Linked DNA regions of Bdellovibrio bacteriovorus str. Tiberius. The protein of the gene in region 1 binds, or shares a complex with, the protein of each later gene. Links are inferred from orthologs where the notes say so. Each region holds a gene or a part of one and is shown in the gene's direction. Other genes may lie near its edges. The genes, in order: dnaG and dnaB.

Evidence for each region.
Region 2: the proteins of dnaG (region 1) and dnaB are in contact, whole or in part, in a crystal structure (PDB 2R6A), measured with the Geobacillus stearothermophilus proteins. The link is inferred for Bdellovibrio bacteriovorus str. Tiberius from one-to-one orthologs. Residues at the interface, in WP_049624496.1 of Geobacillus stearothermophilus: Lys456, Leu457, Leu458, Pro459, Ala460, Asn463, Ala464, Leu467, Leu535, Leu536, Ile537, Ala538, Gln544, Glu545, Asp548, Tyr549, His552; in WP_033016901.1 of Geobacillus stearothermophilus: Ser13, Glu15, Ala16, Gln18, Glu91, Leu92, Asp94, Ala95, Val96, Pro97, Thr98, Ala99, Ala100, Asn101, Tyr104, Tyr105, Ile108.

What each region holds. Positions count from the first base shown.
Region 1 is NC_019567.1:224,381-232,302, forward strand. What follows is about bases 4,968-7,922. They hold dnaG (DNA primase), read left to right. Parts: upstream 4,968-5,488; coding sequence 5,489-7,357; downstream 7,358-7,922. Other genes in these bases: BDT_RS01110 (GatB/YqeY domain-containing protein), read left to right, coding at 5,028-5,474; rpoD (RNA polymerase sigma factor RpoD), read left to right, coding at 7,372-7,922. Outside these bases: BDT_RS01080 (gamma-glutamyl-gamma-aminobutyrate hydrolase family protein), read left to right, coding at 1-172; BDT_RS01085 (DEAD/DEAH box helicase), read right to left, coding at 186-1,718; tRNA adenosine(34) deaminase TadA, read right to left, coding at 1,769-2,710; BDT_RS01095 (TerC family protein), read right to left, coding at 2,710-3,462; BDT_RS01100 (hypothetical protein), read right to left, coding at 3,504-4,562; rpsU (30S ribosomal protein S21), read left to right, coding at 4,741-4,935. UniProt on the Escherichia coli protein: RNA polymerase that catalyzes the synthesis of short RNA molecules used as primers for DNA polymerase during DNA replication.
Region 2 is NC_019567.1:31,219-38,993, reverse strand. What follows is about bases 3,439-6,246. They hold dnaB (replicative DNA helicase), read left to right. Parts: upstream 3,439-4,038; coding sequence 4,039-5,454; downstream 5,455-6,246. Other genes in these bases: BDT_RS00170 (SDR family oxidoreductase), read left to right, coding at 5,469-6,246; BDT_RS00180 (helix-turn-helix domain-containing protein), read left to right, coding at 3,697-3,936; BDT_RS00185 (radical SAM protein), read left to right, coding at 3,439-3,601. Also shown: BDT_RS00195 (hypothetical protein), read right to left, coding at 1-404; BDT_RS00190 (DNA translocase FtsK), read right to left, coding at 477-2,870; more of BDT_RS00185, read left to right, coding at 2,963-3,438; more of BDT_RS00170, read left to right, coding at 6,247-6,395; BDT_RS00165 (hypothetical protein), read left to right, coding at 6,511-6,714; BDT_RS00160 (S1 family peptidase), read right to left, coding at 6,789-7,664. UniProt on the Escherichia coli protein: The main replicative DNA helicase, it participates in initiation and elongation during chromosome replication. Travels ahead of the DNA replisome, separating dsDNA into templates for DNA synthesis.

The sequences.
Region 1 (7,922 bases):
GGAGGCGTTTAGCTCCACGCAAGACGGTTTCTTTGTGGGCGTTCAGTGGCACCCGGAATTCCACATCGACGAGGAAGAAAGATTCCTGTCATCAGAACCACTGGTGAAGAAGTTCCTGGAGGCCTGCAAGGGCCCCCTGGTGAAACCTTCGGAAAATATCCTGGGTCTTTAAATAAAACTAAAACTTAGTCCTTGTTGCGCAGACGGCTCCAGAAGCTGCGCTTCTTTGGTGCATGCTCGCTTTTACCAGCGGACTTGCCTTCACTTTTATGAGAAGGCTTGTGAGCTGGTTTAGCGTGCGCAGGTTTTGAATGAGCTTTGTGAGAAGCTGCGCCTTCAGATTTACTCTCTGATTTAGCGTGGGGCTTGCTGCCGCCACCGTGGGCAGGCTTATTACCGCCGTGAGGTTTGCCTCCAGCTTTCTTTCCGCCGCCGTGGCCGCCTTGAGGGGCACCACCGCCGCCACCTTGACGACGTTGACCACCGCCACGGTTTTTAGCTTTGTTTTGCAGGCGCTGGCCTTCAAGGATGGCTTTGGCTTTACCCACAGTCATCACCGGAGCATTGGCAATTTCAGTGGAATGGAACGGATGATCTTCAACCACGTTCACTTTGGTGCGTGTGGTTTTCTCAATCGCAAACAGGAAGGATCTTTCTTCCGCGGTACAGAAAGAAATGGAAACACCAGCAGCGCCTGCGCGCGCAGTTCTTCCGATACGGTGAACGTAAGATTCTGGAATGTGCGGAAGTTCAAGGTTGATCACGTGAGTGATGCCGTCGATATCAATACCGCGGGCCGCGATGTCCGTCGCAACAAGCACGCGCACATCACCGTTTTTGAATTCTTCCAGCGCACGCTGACGCTGGTTCTGGGATTTGTCACCGTGAATGCCGGCAGCGGTAACGCCCGCTTTGGTCAAACGATCCACCACGCGGTTCGCGCCGTATTTCATCTGAACAAACACCAGCACTTTGGACAAAGCTTCATCCTTCAGAATGTGCAGTAATAGATCCAGCTTCTGTGGCTTATCGACGAACATCACATGTTGCTCAACTTTTTCGGCCGTGGAGGAAACCGGAGTCACCTCCACTTTCTTCGGATTCACCAGAATACGGTTGGCCAAAGTCTGAATCTCGTGCGGCATAGTTGCAGAGAAGAACAGGTTGTGACGCTTTTGTGGAAGCAGCGGCAGGATTTTTTTAATATCCTGCATGAAGCCCATATCCAGCATGCGATCGGCTTCATCCAAAACAAAGATTTCCACGCGATCCAGTTTCAGATGTTTTTGTCCGTGCAGATCCATCAGACGACCCGGTGTCGCCACCAGAATGTCCACGCCACCTTGCAGGGCGCGCACTTGCGGGTTTTGTCCCACGCCACCAAAGATCACGGTGTGCTTCATGTTCAGGTGTTTGCTGTAAGCTTCGATGTTTTCGTGAATCTGAATCGCCAGTTCACGCGTCGGAGTCAGAATCAGGCAGCGCGGGGATTTGGGTTCGATCTTGCGCGTGTGTTTGGAAAGGTTTTGCAGGATAGGCAATGAAAACGCCGCGGTTTTCCCGGTGCCGGTCTGGGCGATGCCCAATAGATCGTGCCCTTCAAGAATAACAGGAATTGCTGCCAACTGAATTGGGGTTGGAGTTTCGTATCCTGCTTCTTTAAGTGAAAATTGAAGAGGGGCAATCAAAGGAAGGTCAGTAAATTTAGTCGTCGTCATGTGACGGACTTTCTACAGGTCAGGGGGAGGTCTGTAAACCTCTATCTTCCTTAAGGTTTTTTAGCAGTTCTGGCGGCAACCTTTTGCGCGGTTTTGAGTAGTTTTTGCACGGCCCAGAGGATGTCTTTGTTGTATCCAAACACCTTGGCGGCGTCTTTGGCAGAGACCCAGTCAACGCCCTGGTGATAAGAGGCATCTTCAATTTTGCCCGGCGGGACCCATTTTTGATCCAAAACACCGACATAAAACACTGTACGGCAGGCGTGAACTTTGCCGTCCCAAGGAAAATTATAAACTCGCTCAAAGGCGGAATCTTGCAGAATGCGGATCTTGTAGCCGGTTTCTTCCAGGCATTCGCGGGCCGCGGTGGCGGCCGGGGTTTCGCCTTTTTCAACGGCGCCACCTGGCAGGAAGAAATAAGGCACTTGCGCGGTCGGATCCACGGCGTGGAATCCCAGAACTTTTCCTTCGTGCAGAACCACGACGCTGGCCCGGTCGCGGAAAACCTTTTGTGCTTTTTCAGATTTTTTTTCATCACGGCGGCCTTTGAAAAAGCCCTGCAAAAGTTCACTGCAGTCGTCTTCAAGAATGCCGGCGCTGACTTCGACCTGATGATTCAGGCGAGAATCATTCAGGATGTGATAAAGACTTTCAACCGCTCCGGCTTTGGCGTCTTTGGCTCCATAAACCACTCGTGAAATGCGCGATTGTTGAATGGCGCCGGCGCACATCACACAAGGCTCTAAAGTCACATACAAAGTGCAGTCACTTAAACGCCAGCTGCCGCGCTTTTGTGAGGCCTTATGCAAAGCCAAAAGCTCGGCGTGTCCCAGGGGGGATTGCTGGCGTTCACGGGTGTTGATCGCGTAAGAGATCATCCCCTCAGGTCCCACAACGATGGCGGCAACGGGCACTTCGTCACGCTCGGCTGCTTTTTTTGCCAGCGCGACAGCTTTGCGCATCCATTTTTCGTCGTGGGCAGGGGTGTTCACTATTTGCTTTCCTCAGCGAAACGCTCACGCAGTTTCACAGGCTCAGCCGGTTTCTTGCGACGCATGCGAATGTTCAGCATTTCCACACCGACAGAGAATGCCATGGCGAAGTAAACATAACCTTTTGGAATGTGAACTTCCAAAGCTTCCACGATCAAAGTGAAGCCGATCATCAGCAGGAAACTCAATGCCAGAATCTTAAGTGACGGATGAGAATCCACGAAGTTGCTGATGGATTTCGCCGACACGATCATCACCGCGGCGGAAATCACAACGGCTGCGATCATCACGGAAATCTCATTTACCATGCCCACTGCTGTGATGACGGAATCCAGAGAAAAAACGATATCCAGCAAAAGAATCTGGATAATCACGGCATTGAAAGAATGTGCGACTGGATTGGACTGGGAACCCTCAACACCTTCCAGCTTGTGATTGATCTCCATGGTGGCTTTCACAATCAGGAACAGACCGCCCAGAAGCAGGATCAGATCGCGGCCCGAAATTTCCTGACCAAACACTTCAAACAGCGGCGCTGTCAGGCCGATGATCCATGACAAAGAGAACAGCAGGATCACGCGTGTGATCACGGCAAGACTCAGGCCGGCGATGCGGGCTTTGTCCTGCTGCTCTTTCGGAAGTTTTCCGGCAAGGATAGAGATAAAGATGACGTTGTCGATGCCCAGAACCAGTTCAAGGGCAAACAGAGTGAAGAACGCGATCCAGATTTGGGGATTCGCAAGCATTTCCATCATAAAGGGGAACTCCTATTGTTGTTCCCCTTATTTATAAATTACTTCAAAGGTGTTGGGTACTTCAGATCGCGGTTCAGGAAGTCCTGCATCCAGAATTTTTTAGCAAACAAGCCGTCCCACTTGGTTTTCAGGTTGTGGGTGGCAAATGGGGTTTGGATTTCATACTCAAAGTCCGCATGCTGGGACATCACATAAAAGGTCAAACTTTCGGCAAAGTCCTCCCATGGGCTGACGGCCGCATAGGTGGTGACAAAGTCGGTCGGTGCCAGTTGATGATAGAATTCTTCCATGTCGGCGATGCCAAGGCGTTCTTTGCAGTCATAAAAGCACAACTTTGACCACAAAGGGAACAACTGGGATTCTTTGGGTTTGGCGGGTGATTGCCAGCTCAGGGCGGACCATGAATTTGGTGCAGGAACCATCTTCAAAAAATCATCCGGGTTGTTGGTGGGATCACAGGTTTCCCCGGCCGGGCAGACATAGTCATTGGCTTTGTTGGAAAAGTCCAGAATGTGGCCGATTTCGTGAACGATCACATAGTGCAAAGCTGACAGGGAATTCGGCAGTACGATGCTGGAACGAGGCCCCTCTGGCAGATGCACAAACGGAGGCGGCGTCAGTCCAAAAGCCTTCTGTTCTTTCCACCCGATCACCGAAGTGGCGTCGTAGTTTTGCTCTAACAAAGCTCTGCGAAGTCCCATGAAGGAACCCTTTGGCTGGCTATTGGAATCCCAGGTAAGAACCCCGGCGTATCCCAAAACTTCGGTGTCGTTTTCGATGAAGATCACCTGCATCGAGCAGAAGGTTTGTTGAAGTTTTGCCGGGATCACATCATAGATACGCTCCAATGCTGGAGCCATGGTTTCACTGCCGGGTTGGCAGCGGCGGGATTCTTTTGGATCCTGAATCGGATTCACAATGCAGGCGATTTCCTTCAGGCGGGCGCGGCAGTCGGTGGGTGCGGCCTGCTGGGAAAAGGCGGTAGCTGCCTTCGAAAAGCGCAGTTCATCGGGTTTAAGGACATAGAACGCTTCCCAAGCATAGGCTTGGCTGGTTCCGACGAACAACAGTGATATCAGATAGATAAGTGCTTTCATAGGGTCCCCTCTGTTGCATTTGTCCCATCCGATTTTGGCCTGTTCAATAAAAAAGCACCGACTTGAGAATAATATACCGCGTCAGGACCCCAGAACTTGCCCCTTTTGTGCTGCTTTGTTATACACTCTTTCTCTCAAATTCATAATCCACACGGGAAGGAAGGTGATTGTCGTGGCAATGGTTAAGATCAAAGACGGTGAGTCTTTTGAATCTGCGTTCAGAAAATTCAAAAAGTCTTGCGAAAAAGCAGGTATTCTTTCTGAAGTTAAAAAACGCGAAAACTTTGAAAAACCTTCTGTAAGACTTAAAAAGAAGTCTATCGCCGCTCGTAAGCGCGCTGTAAAAAAATCCAGAAAAGGTTGGAACGACTAGTTCCCTTTTTGAAAGTTTGTTTTTTCAAGAGGCGACCACTGGTCGCCTCTGTTTTATGACCGAATCCCATCTTAAGTCCTTTTGGAGGCACTATGGAAATCAGAGACAAAATCTCCGCTGACGTTAAAGCTGCCATGATCGCAAAAGAATCCGCTAAATTGGGAGCTCTTCGCATGCTCCAGGCTGCGATCAAAAACCGTGAAATCGACATGAGACCGGAACCCATCACTGCTGATGAAGTGATGAACGTGGTTAAAAAGCTGGTAAAACAGCGTAAAGAATCCATCGAACAATTCCAGACTGCAGGTCGTACAGACCTTGTTGATCAGGAAACCGCGGAACTGAAAGTTCTGGAAGTTTATCTGCCAGCACAAATGGGCCGTGACCAAATCGAAGCTCTTGTTACCGAAGTAATTGCAGCATTGGGTGCTAAAACCGTGAAGGACATGGGTCCTGTGATGAAAGAAGTCATCGCGAAATCCGGCGGCGCCGCAGACAACAAAGTAGTGAGCGAAGTTATCAAGTCCAAGCTTTCTTAATTTGTTGGAGAGGCATGCGATTTTCACAAGACTTTATCGAGAAGGTGTCCGAGGCCAATAACCTCGTCGACATCATCTCACAATATACTCAGTTGAAACCTAGTGGTAGCGGCCTTATGGGCCGCTGTCCGTTTCCTGATCACGCTGAAAAAACGGCGTCTTTCTCCGTTTCTGAAACCAAACAGGTCTATCACTGTTTCGGTTGTCACAAGAGTGGCAACCTGTTTTCGTTTTTGCGCGACTATCAAGGGATGAGTTTCCCTGAGGCAGTGGAATACCTTGCCGGTCGTGCCAGCATCCCGATGCCAGCTCCGGACAAGGAAGATGCGCAACGTGATCAGGCCAGCGATAAAAAGAAGTTGTTGTTAAAAGTAAATAAGCTCGCGGCTGATTATTTTTCAGAGCAACTTAAGCGTGTTCCAAATGACCACCCGGTGAAGAAATACATCGCCAGTCGTGGTCTGTCCCAGGAAGTGATCGAAGCTTTCGGTGTGGGTTATGCCGTGCCTGAATGGGACGGCCTGGAACGATACCTGCTTAGCAAGAATGTGCCGATGGCGCTGGCGGAAGAAGCCCGCCTGGTGAAGGCCCGCAACAACAAGTCCGGACACTTTGATATCTTCCGTGACCGCTTGATGTTCCCGATTCTTTCCGCGATGGGTGAACCGATCGCTTTCGGTGGCCGTTATTTAGAGAAAAAAGAAACTGAACCCAAGTATCTGAACTCTCCAGAGACTCCGGTCTTTGTGAAGGGGAAGGTATTGTACGGATTGTCGCAGACAGCCCGTTACATCCGCAGCGACGATCTGGCCCTTATCGTTGAAGGATACATGGATCTGGTGTCCCTGTATCAAGCCGGCATTCGCAATGTCGTGGCGACGATGGGAACCGCGCTGACGCCGGACCACGGGAAAATGCTTAAGCGCATGACCAAAAACGTGGTGGCCCTGTTTGACGGGGACAATGCCGGGATGGAAGCTGCCGAGCGCAGCTTGCCGATCCTGCTGGCAGCGGATCTGTATCCCAAGGGGCTGACGCTGCCGAATGGAATGGATCCGGACGATTATGTGAAGAAATACGGATCTGAGGCCCTGAAAATTGAACTGGATCGCGCTCCGGATCTGTTTGTGATGATTTTGGCCCGTTGGATGGAAGGTTATCGCGGTGACGCCTCTGAAAAGGTGAAGCTGGCGGATAAGTTGAAGCCCTTGTTTGAGTCCATCCCGGATCTGCGTTTAAGAGACCTGTACTTGGCAGAGGCGGCCCAGAAAATGAACGTAGGGCTTCCTTGGCTGCGTCAGGCTGTGGGAATACAAGGCAGCGGCCCTGTAAATTCACAAAATCGCCCTGCGATGACTAGGACGGTGCAGCCAAACCCGAATATGGGCTCGGCTAACCAGAAACCCCCGCAAGAGGTGTCCTCTAGTGTAGAGGGAGGCAAAATCAGTCTGCAGGGTGCCTCTAAAGCAGAGCTGATGCTGTTGGGATTGGTACTCAAAAGTCGTGCCAATTTCGATCAATTTGTGAATGAAAATCTGCTCGAGAGTGTGGCCCATGAAGGAGTGAAAAAGATCCTCGAAAAAGCCACGGATGTGTATAGACAAGATCTCGGTAAATTTGATAAATTGACCAGTCTGCTTGTCTCTTACGTCGATCAGCCTGAATATTTATTCCAAGTGAGCCCAGCGAATGAGGGCGATCCAGGGTACGACGAAGAGGCAGAAATGAAACTCCTGCGCGATTGCTTTAAGCGCGTAAAAGAAAATTTCCTGCGCGATCAAGCAAAGCGCTTAGCACGTGATCTTAAAAACGAACCTAGTTCGGATAAGTTGGAACAGATTATGAATATTCAGAGAAACCGAATCTCTCTGAATAAAGGGTAAAAGGCGGGTATTTGATGAAACCGAACCTACCAAACAAACAAGAGAAAGAGCCTGTGAAGGTTCTTTCTTTGCAGGAACAGGAAACTCTGATTAAAGAAGAAATCCAGAGATTCCTGAAGCTTGCAAAGGAGAAGGGTGCGCTGACCATTGAGGAAATCAATGAGCTCCTTCCCCCTGAAATTCTAGCTCCATCTGTGCTGGACTCGTTCATGCAGGGCCTTGAGGCCGGTGGTGTAGTAATTTCAGACTTGTCTGAAAGTTCGAAAGAGGAAGAGGGCGAAGGCTCCTTCCTGGAAAACGTCGATTCTGAAGACGAAGAAATTGATGATGAAGAAAAAGCCGAAAGTGAAGACGTTAAGGGCAATGACCCGGTACGCCTTTACCTGCGCAAAATGGGAAGCGTTTCCCTTCTGACCCGTGAAGGGGAAGTGGAAATTGCCCGTCGTATTGAAAAAGGGGAGCGCGAGATCGTTCGTGCGATCCTTTTGTCCCCTCTGGGTACCTACGAGATCATCCAGCTTGGTAAGCGCCTTGATGAAGGCCGTATCAAAGTTAAATCGATCTT
Region 2 (7,775 bases), 200 kb from region 1 along the record:
GCAGGAACTGTGATGCGCGCTTCTTTAACTTCGATAACTTCGATGTCTTGTTTAGGGATTTGTTGTTCTTTACCGTTCACCAGCAATTTTTTGGTTTCGCCAGTGTTTGGATCGATCAGCATTTCCATTTTTTGCTTACCAGCAAAACCAAGATCCATATCCTGATTCATCCAGATGCCATCAGCGCCGATAGAAGCTACAGACGTGATCATGGAGCCTTTGATGAAGCCCATGTCGATGCTGTAGTCAGCTCTGTCGCCAACTTTCCAGTCCAAACCAGTTGTTTGAGCCTGTTCCAGAATACCAGGCATTTGAGCCTGAACTACTACTTCCGTGATAGATGGTGCTGCAACTGCATTAACAGAGAACGCCAAACCTAGGGCCGCAATAAGAGCCTTGAACATAAATTCCTCCTTGAATGGTTATATGGTCTCCTAATGAGACCACGACCAAGGGTGGTGCAGTCAAGACTCTATTTATTGTTCTCTGTAACTACTCACAAGAACTTGACGCGGCTTGCTGCCATTCGCTGGCCCCACAACACCTTCTTTTTCGAAGATCTCAATCATGCGGGCGGCACGCGGATAACCGAGTCTGAATTTGCGCTGAATTAAAGACGCAGAGATTTCTTTCTGCTCAGAAGCCCAAGACAGAATCTCGTCGTATCTTTCATCATACTCTTCTTCACCAAAGCCGCCGCCGTCGCCGCCACCAGCTTCGCCGCCATCACCGCCAGCAAATCCATCCAGGGCTTTCATCGCCAGTGGATCGTATTCCGGCTCTGCCTGCGATGCCCAGTGTTTCACGACATTGCCGATTTCGGCGTCTGACAAATAAGGACCATGGTGACGAGTTGGTTTTCCCACACCCGGCGCCTGGAACAGCATATCCCCGTTTGGCAGCAGACGTTCAGCGCCCGAGTCATCGATGATGATACGGGAATCCATCTTGGACGCCACTTTCAAAGCCACTCGGCCTGGGATGTTCGTTTTAATCAAACCGGTCACAACGTCTTTACGCGGAGACTGTGTCGCCAGAATCAAATGGATTCCGCAGGCACGGGCTTTTTGCGTCAGACGCTGGATCGGCTCTTCAATGTTTTGTTTTTCAACGATCATCAAGTCGGCCAACTCATCCACCACGATCACGATATAAGGCAGTGGCTGGTAATAGTACTGATCCAGCTTCGCTTTGCCTTCTTCCAGATCCTGATTGATCTTTTCGTGCTCTTCCACGTCGGCCTTGGAAAGATTGCCGGTCTTTTCGTTGAAGGCTTCAATTTTACCCACACCGAATTTCGACAGGGACTTATAACGTTTTTCCATCTCACGCACCGCCCACTTCAGCGCAGTCGCAGCCTTCTTCGGCTCGGTCACATGCGGAAGCACCAGATGCGGAACGGTCGAGAATGGTGCTAAGTCGACCATTTTCGGGTCAATCAGCACCAAGCGCAGCGTTTTCGGTGAGTGTCTGAACAACAGACCCGTGATGATCGAGCCCACGAACACGGACTTACCAGAACCCGTCGTCCCGGCGATAAGCAAGTGCGGCATCTTTCTCAGATCCACAACTTTTGGTTCCCCATCCACCGCACGGCCCACGGCCATCGGCAGTGCCAGATCTTCGCTCCAGAAGGTGTCTTCCGCGATCAAGTCTTTGTAATAAACGGTTTCACGCTTTAAGTTCGCGGTTTCAATACCCACAACATCAGTGCCCGGGATGTGACCCACCACACGCACGGATTCTGAAGACAAAGCCAAAGACAGATCGTCTTCCAGTTCTGAGATTTTTGAGATCTTCACATCGGCATTGGGTTTAAATTCATACATCGTGACCAGCGGGCCAGGTTTGGCGTCCTGGATGCTGCCTTCGATGGAGAAGTTCTTCAATTTTTCAACCAGTGAATCGGCCTTGCGCTGAATCTCGGCCTTGTCGATCTTGATTCGGGATGCTGGAGGATCTTCCAACAACGCCAATTTCGGCATATCCCAGTTTTCAATACGACGCGGAGGCTTGGCTTTCATCACGACTTTGCGTTTTTGCGCCAGACGAACAGCAGGAACTTCTTCCTCTTCTTCGTCGTCGGATTCTTCCTCGTCTTCTTCGACTTCCTCTTCATCCTCTTCTTCGGCCGCGGCCAGAAGCTCTTCCAGCTCCTCGTCCTCTTCCTCTTCTTCAGATGCTTTTTCTACGAATTTTTTATCGGAAAGAGGGAAGATCGCCGCTTTGGCTTTTTCGTCTTTCTTGGACTTCTTGGTTTTTTCTTCCTTCACGAACATGCCAGAAAAGAACGCCGCAATTTTGTCGGTGAACTTTTTCTTTTTCATGTCAGCAAAAAGACCCTGGGGAATCTCTGCCAGTTCCTGCAGTGTGCGTTCGGAATAGAACACCACCAGCACGGCCATCAAAGACCACAAAATCACCTGCACACCCACGGAGTTAAACGCCTGCATCAGCGCCTGGGACACGCCCAAACCCAAAAGGCCCCCCAGATAGATCTGCCCCTGGAAGATCTTGGTGTTGGGCAGATACAGACTGAACAAAGCCGCCACGTTCACGATCAGCAGCAAAGCCCAGACAAAACGAATGTTTTTAAGGTTCAGGGATTCACCCTTAAAGCTTGCATAGGCGATTTTGGCAAAACACGCCACCACCACCCAGGCCGCAAGGCCCATCGCCTGATAAAGCATATCCGCCAGGAAGCTTCCGACAATTCCGCAGTAATTTGTGGATCTTAGGCCCTGTCCCATTGAATTCAGGGAAGGGTCCATAGGGTTATAGCTAACCAGGGCCAGGGCGAGGAAAAGCCCCAAGCCTAAAAAGCCTATTGAAATGACGTCCTGTCGAAACTTTTTAAGGAATTGGTTCATTTAAAAAATTTACGAAATTCCCAGCAGTTAGTCATGCTCGCAGGGGCCTTCCTTGACTTAAGCCCCGGTATGCCCGACAAAGAGCCAGTCAAATGCTTAAAATAAATGAGATTTTCTATAGTATTCAAGGTGAAACGACCTATGTGGGCTGCCCCACGGTGTTCGTGCGCCTGACCGCCTGCAACCTGCGCTGCACTTACTGCGACACCAAGTATTCGTACTATGAAGGTGAGATGCAGACCCTGGAAGCCATCATCGCCGAAATCGATTCTCATAAGGCACCTAATGTTTGCATCACCGGTGGTGAACCACTGTTGCAAAAAGAAGTTCACACTTTGATGAAAACTTTGTGCGACAAAGGCTACTTGGTTTCTTTGGAAACAAGTGGATCAAAAAGTGTTGAACTGGTGGATCCTCGCGTAAAAATTATTTTGGATGTGAAAACTCCTGACAGCGGTGCTGCAGATTCATTTGTGATGGCCAACATCGGCTTTTCCACTGCCAGCACGGAATACAAGTTCGTCATCTGTTCAGAAGAAGATTTCGAATGGTCTGAGGATTTCTGCCGTCAACATAATTTATTTGAAAAATTTGTGGTTTTATACAGCCCATCATACGGCCAAGTGTCTGAACGCTGGTTGGCAGAAAAAATTTTGCAGAAAAATTCATCAGCAAGGTTGCAATTACAGCTCCATAAGTATATTTGGAATCCCGAAACACGCGGAGTATAGTCTCTAACTATTCAGTCTGAAATTTTGGGAGTTCCATGACGCCGAACCTAAACAGTTCCGATAATCTTTTTGTCGCTAACCTTCAATCTGTAAGCTTGGAGAAACTAGTTAAAAGCAAACTAGAAGTTCTTTTTGCCCAGCAAAAAGAAGCACAAGTTGAGTTGAACGGTTTGTACAATGTGGTTCTGGAACAAGTGGAAAAACCTCTTCTTGAGCTTGCTTTGCGTGCCTATAACGGCAATCAGGTGAAAACCGCGCAAATGCTTGGCATCAATCGCAACACTCTTAAGAAGAAAATTGACAACTATAAGATTCGTGTAAAGAAAATGAACTAGTATCGTTCAAGTCTTGCATCAGCGGGCCACCTAGAACCACCACCACGCACGAGGCCCGCAAATTTTGAGTTCTATTAATTTTCGCCACTCTAGAGGGGTTCAATGAGTACGCGAATTCCACCACAAAATCTTGATGCCGAACAGTCCATCCTGGGCGGTTTGATGCTGGATCGCGAAGCTCTCGATCAGGTCGGTGACGTCCTGATGGCCGATGACTTCTACAAGCCTGGTCACCAGAAAATCTACGAAGCCATCAAAGATTTGCACGCCAAGGGCCAGCCCATCGATATCATCACTGTGACCAACGTTCTGCAGTCCCAGGGACACATGGATGTTGCCGGCGGTCCTGAATATCTGATCAGCCTTCTGGATAAAACAATTTCTTCTGCGAATATTTCCACTCACGCGAAAATCGTGAAAGACAAGGCGACTTTGCGCCGTCTTATTTCAATCAACTCTTCGTTGATTGAAAAAGCGTATGATCAGGATTTCATCGACGTTGAATCCTTCGTCGATCAGGCGGAATCCGAGATCTTCAAAATTGGTGATACCAAAGCCAAAACGGGCCTGGTGGGCTCTATGGAGATCGTTAAAGCTTCCATCCAGAAAATCGAAGAGCTTTACAAAAATAAGGCGGAGATCACGGGTCTTGCCACCGGTTTCAAAAAACTGGATGAAATGACTGCGGGTCTGCACGCGGGTGAGATGACGATTATCGCCGCTCGTCCGTCGATGGGTAAAACCGCGTTCTCTCTGAATATCGCCCAGCACGTGGCGCTTCGTCTGAAAAAGACTGTTGCTTACTTCTCCCTGGAGATGGGTAAAGAGTCCATGATGATGCGTATGTTGTCTGCTGAATCCAAAGTCAGCATGAGCGAAATCCGTAACGGCCGCATCCAGGATTCTGCATGGCCGAAACTTATCAACGCCGCCAGCGCGCTTTCTGAAGCTTCCATCTTCATCGACGATACACCGGGTGTTTCTCCGTTTGAGATTCGTTCCCGTGCCCGTCGTCTGAAAGCCGAACACGGTCTTGATCTGATCATGATCGACTACTTGCAGTTGATGAGCATGAAACAGAAAATGTCCTCGCGTGAGCAAGAGGTTGCGGAAATCTCCAAATCCCTGAAAGCTATCGCCAAGGAATTGCAGATTCCAGTGATCGCACTAGCCCAGCTGAATCGTGGGGTTGAGGGACGTACCGAGAAGAAACCTATGCTTTCTGACCTGCGGGAATCCGGATCCATCGAGCAGGATGCCGACGTTATCATGATGCTTTATCGTGATGACTACTACGACAAAGAAAATCCGGACAAACAAGGTCACGCCGAAGTGATCGTGGGTAAGCAGCGTAACGGTGCCACCGGCCCTGTGAAAATGCGCTTCGATGCCCAGTACAATAGATTCCGTGATGCAGATCCGGAAGGCAGCCCGGTGAGTCCACTGCCTCCACCACAGGCGCCCCCACCAATGCCGGGCGGCAGACCTAAAAACTTTGCACCGGGTTCAACGGTCTAACATAATGGGGTCCTATGGGGCCCCTTTTTCATTTCTTCAAACGAAAACACAAACAAGAGTTCAAACCGGTCGTTTTAGTCACTGGATGTTCCTCCGGGATCGGTCTTGCGGTTGCGCATCTTTTGCGCCGGCATCCTGAATACCGCCTGGTGCTGACAGCGCGGGAAAAAAGCCTGGATAGACTTCGCGATGAATTTCTGGAAGATGAACGCCTGTTGATTCGTCCCTTGGATGTGACTTCTGAAACCGATCGTTCACTGCTGGTGAATGAGGTCAGCAAAATCTGGGGCGGCATCGATATTCTGATCAACAACGCCGGCATTTCTTATCGTGCCGTGGTTGAACACATGACCGAAAAAGATGAAGAGCTGCAAATGGCCACCAACTATTTCGGGCCGATGGGATTGATCCGTCTGTGCCTTCCGCACATGCGTGAAACGGGCAGGGGAAAGATCATCAACGTGTCTTCCGTCAGCGGGATGCTGGCGATGCCGACGATGTCTTCGTATTCGGCTTCGAAGTTCGCGCTGGAAGGCGCTTCGGAAGCCTTGTGGTATGAGATGCGCCCCTTTGGGGTGACGATCTCTCTGGTGCAACCAGGCTTCATCCACAGCCCTTCCCACAAGAACGTCTATCACACCCAGAACTCGGATCCGGCCCGCAACTGGAATGGACCGTATTGTGATTTCTATAAGAACATGACCCCGTTTGTGGAAAACATGATGAACATGTCGCTGACCACTCCGGAAAAAGTCGCCAAACAGATTCTGCACACCATGAAAACCGAAAACCCGCCACTGTGGATTCCGGCGACCCTGGATGCGACGGTATTTTATTATATCCGCCGACTGCTGCCACGCCGGGTGCTGTTGCCGTTCCTGTACTGGTGCCTGCCGGGGGCGCGGCATTGGGCTAAAGAGCACACGCACAGGCGCTCTTAGGCGGCCAACTGGACCTTGGACTTGTTTGGGGGTTTGGGGTTGAGTTCCCGTTAACCTCTTGATGGACTGAAGTCGTCTTCAATATAGAGACCTTTGAAAAGCATGGAGGCTGATCATGGGAAATAATCTAGCGAAGACAGTGGTTGCGGCAACTGGACTGCCACAGGACCCTGTCGAAAGAGAATTCAACAGTTTGCTGGAAAAGCACGGGAAGAATCCCGACAGCCTGACGCTGGAAGAACTGCGCGAGGTGATGGCGGAATACCTGCAGATGGTCTTCCTGGAAATGCATGTCGAGGATGGCGCCGAGAGCGCTTAATCAATTCAACCCCTTAAAACGAAAAAAGCCACACTATCTCAGTGTGGCTTTTTGTTTTTAAACCCGGTGGGGAATTACTTCGCCGCTACCGCTGTTTGTTTCGCTCTTTTTTGCAAAGTCTTCATCGCACCGTTGATGAAATCCGCTTGAGATTTCACTTTCGTGTAAACGCTGACCAGAGAGCAGTCATCTTTACCGTCTTTACCGGCACCACGGCTGGTGATACCCCAAACGTACTGCTGACCTTTTACCTCCAGGAACGCCGGACCACCGGAGTCACCGTGGCAAGCACCTTTACCCTGGGACTGATCCAGAAGGATTTCAGTTTTACCGAAGGATTCAACGATCTCAACATCCACTTTGCGAAGACGATCGTCAGATTTTGTGTTCACGCCATCTGTTTCGATCAGACCGTAACCCGCCAAAGTCACTTTCGTGCCTGCAACCAGCAGGGATTCATCAGACAGGAACTTCGCCACTTTGTAGCCCGGAGCCATGTTGCCCGCGAACTTCAAAACCGCCACGTCGTTGGCGTCTTCACCTTGCTCGCCCATTTTGCCGTAGTCTTCATGAACAACTGCATCCGTCACCAGGCGAACATCTGTTCTTTCCATTTTATTGATGTCAGTGTTGAAAATAATATAGATAGCGACTTCTTTGTATTCTTCGCCCACAACCGGAACGCAGTGACCTGCCGTCAGAACCATGTTGTTTTTAAGCAGGGAACCCGTGCAGATGAAAGAACCTTCCTGGCCATCCTGAGTTTGTACAGAAGCGATAATAGCCACTGTGGTCTTTGCGATGGAATCAGAAGTCTCTACCGGCTCGCCGCCGATAATGCTTGTGCCTTGAGTGTTTACCGCGTTTTGAGAAGCCGGTGAACACGCCACCAAACCTGCCAGAACCGTCGTCGTCAGAACCAATGCTTTAGATACGTTGATTAGTTTCATGTCGCCCCCTACCTTCCCCAAAAGGTGAGGCCGTTAAACACCCAAAATGGCACCGGTGCAATACAATTTTTCAAATGTGGTCCATAAAAAAGTCTTATGGATAAAAAGAAA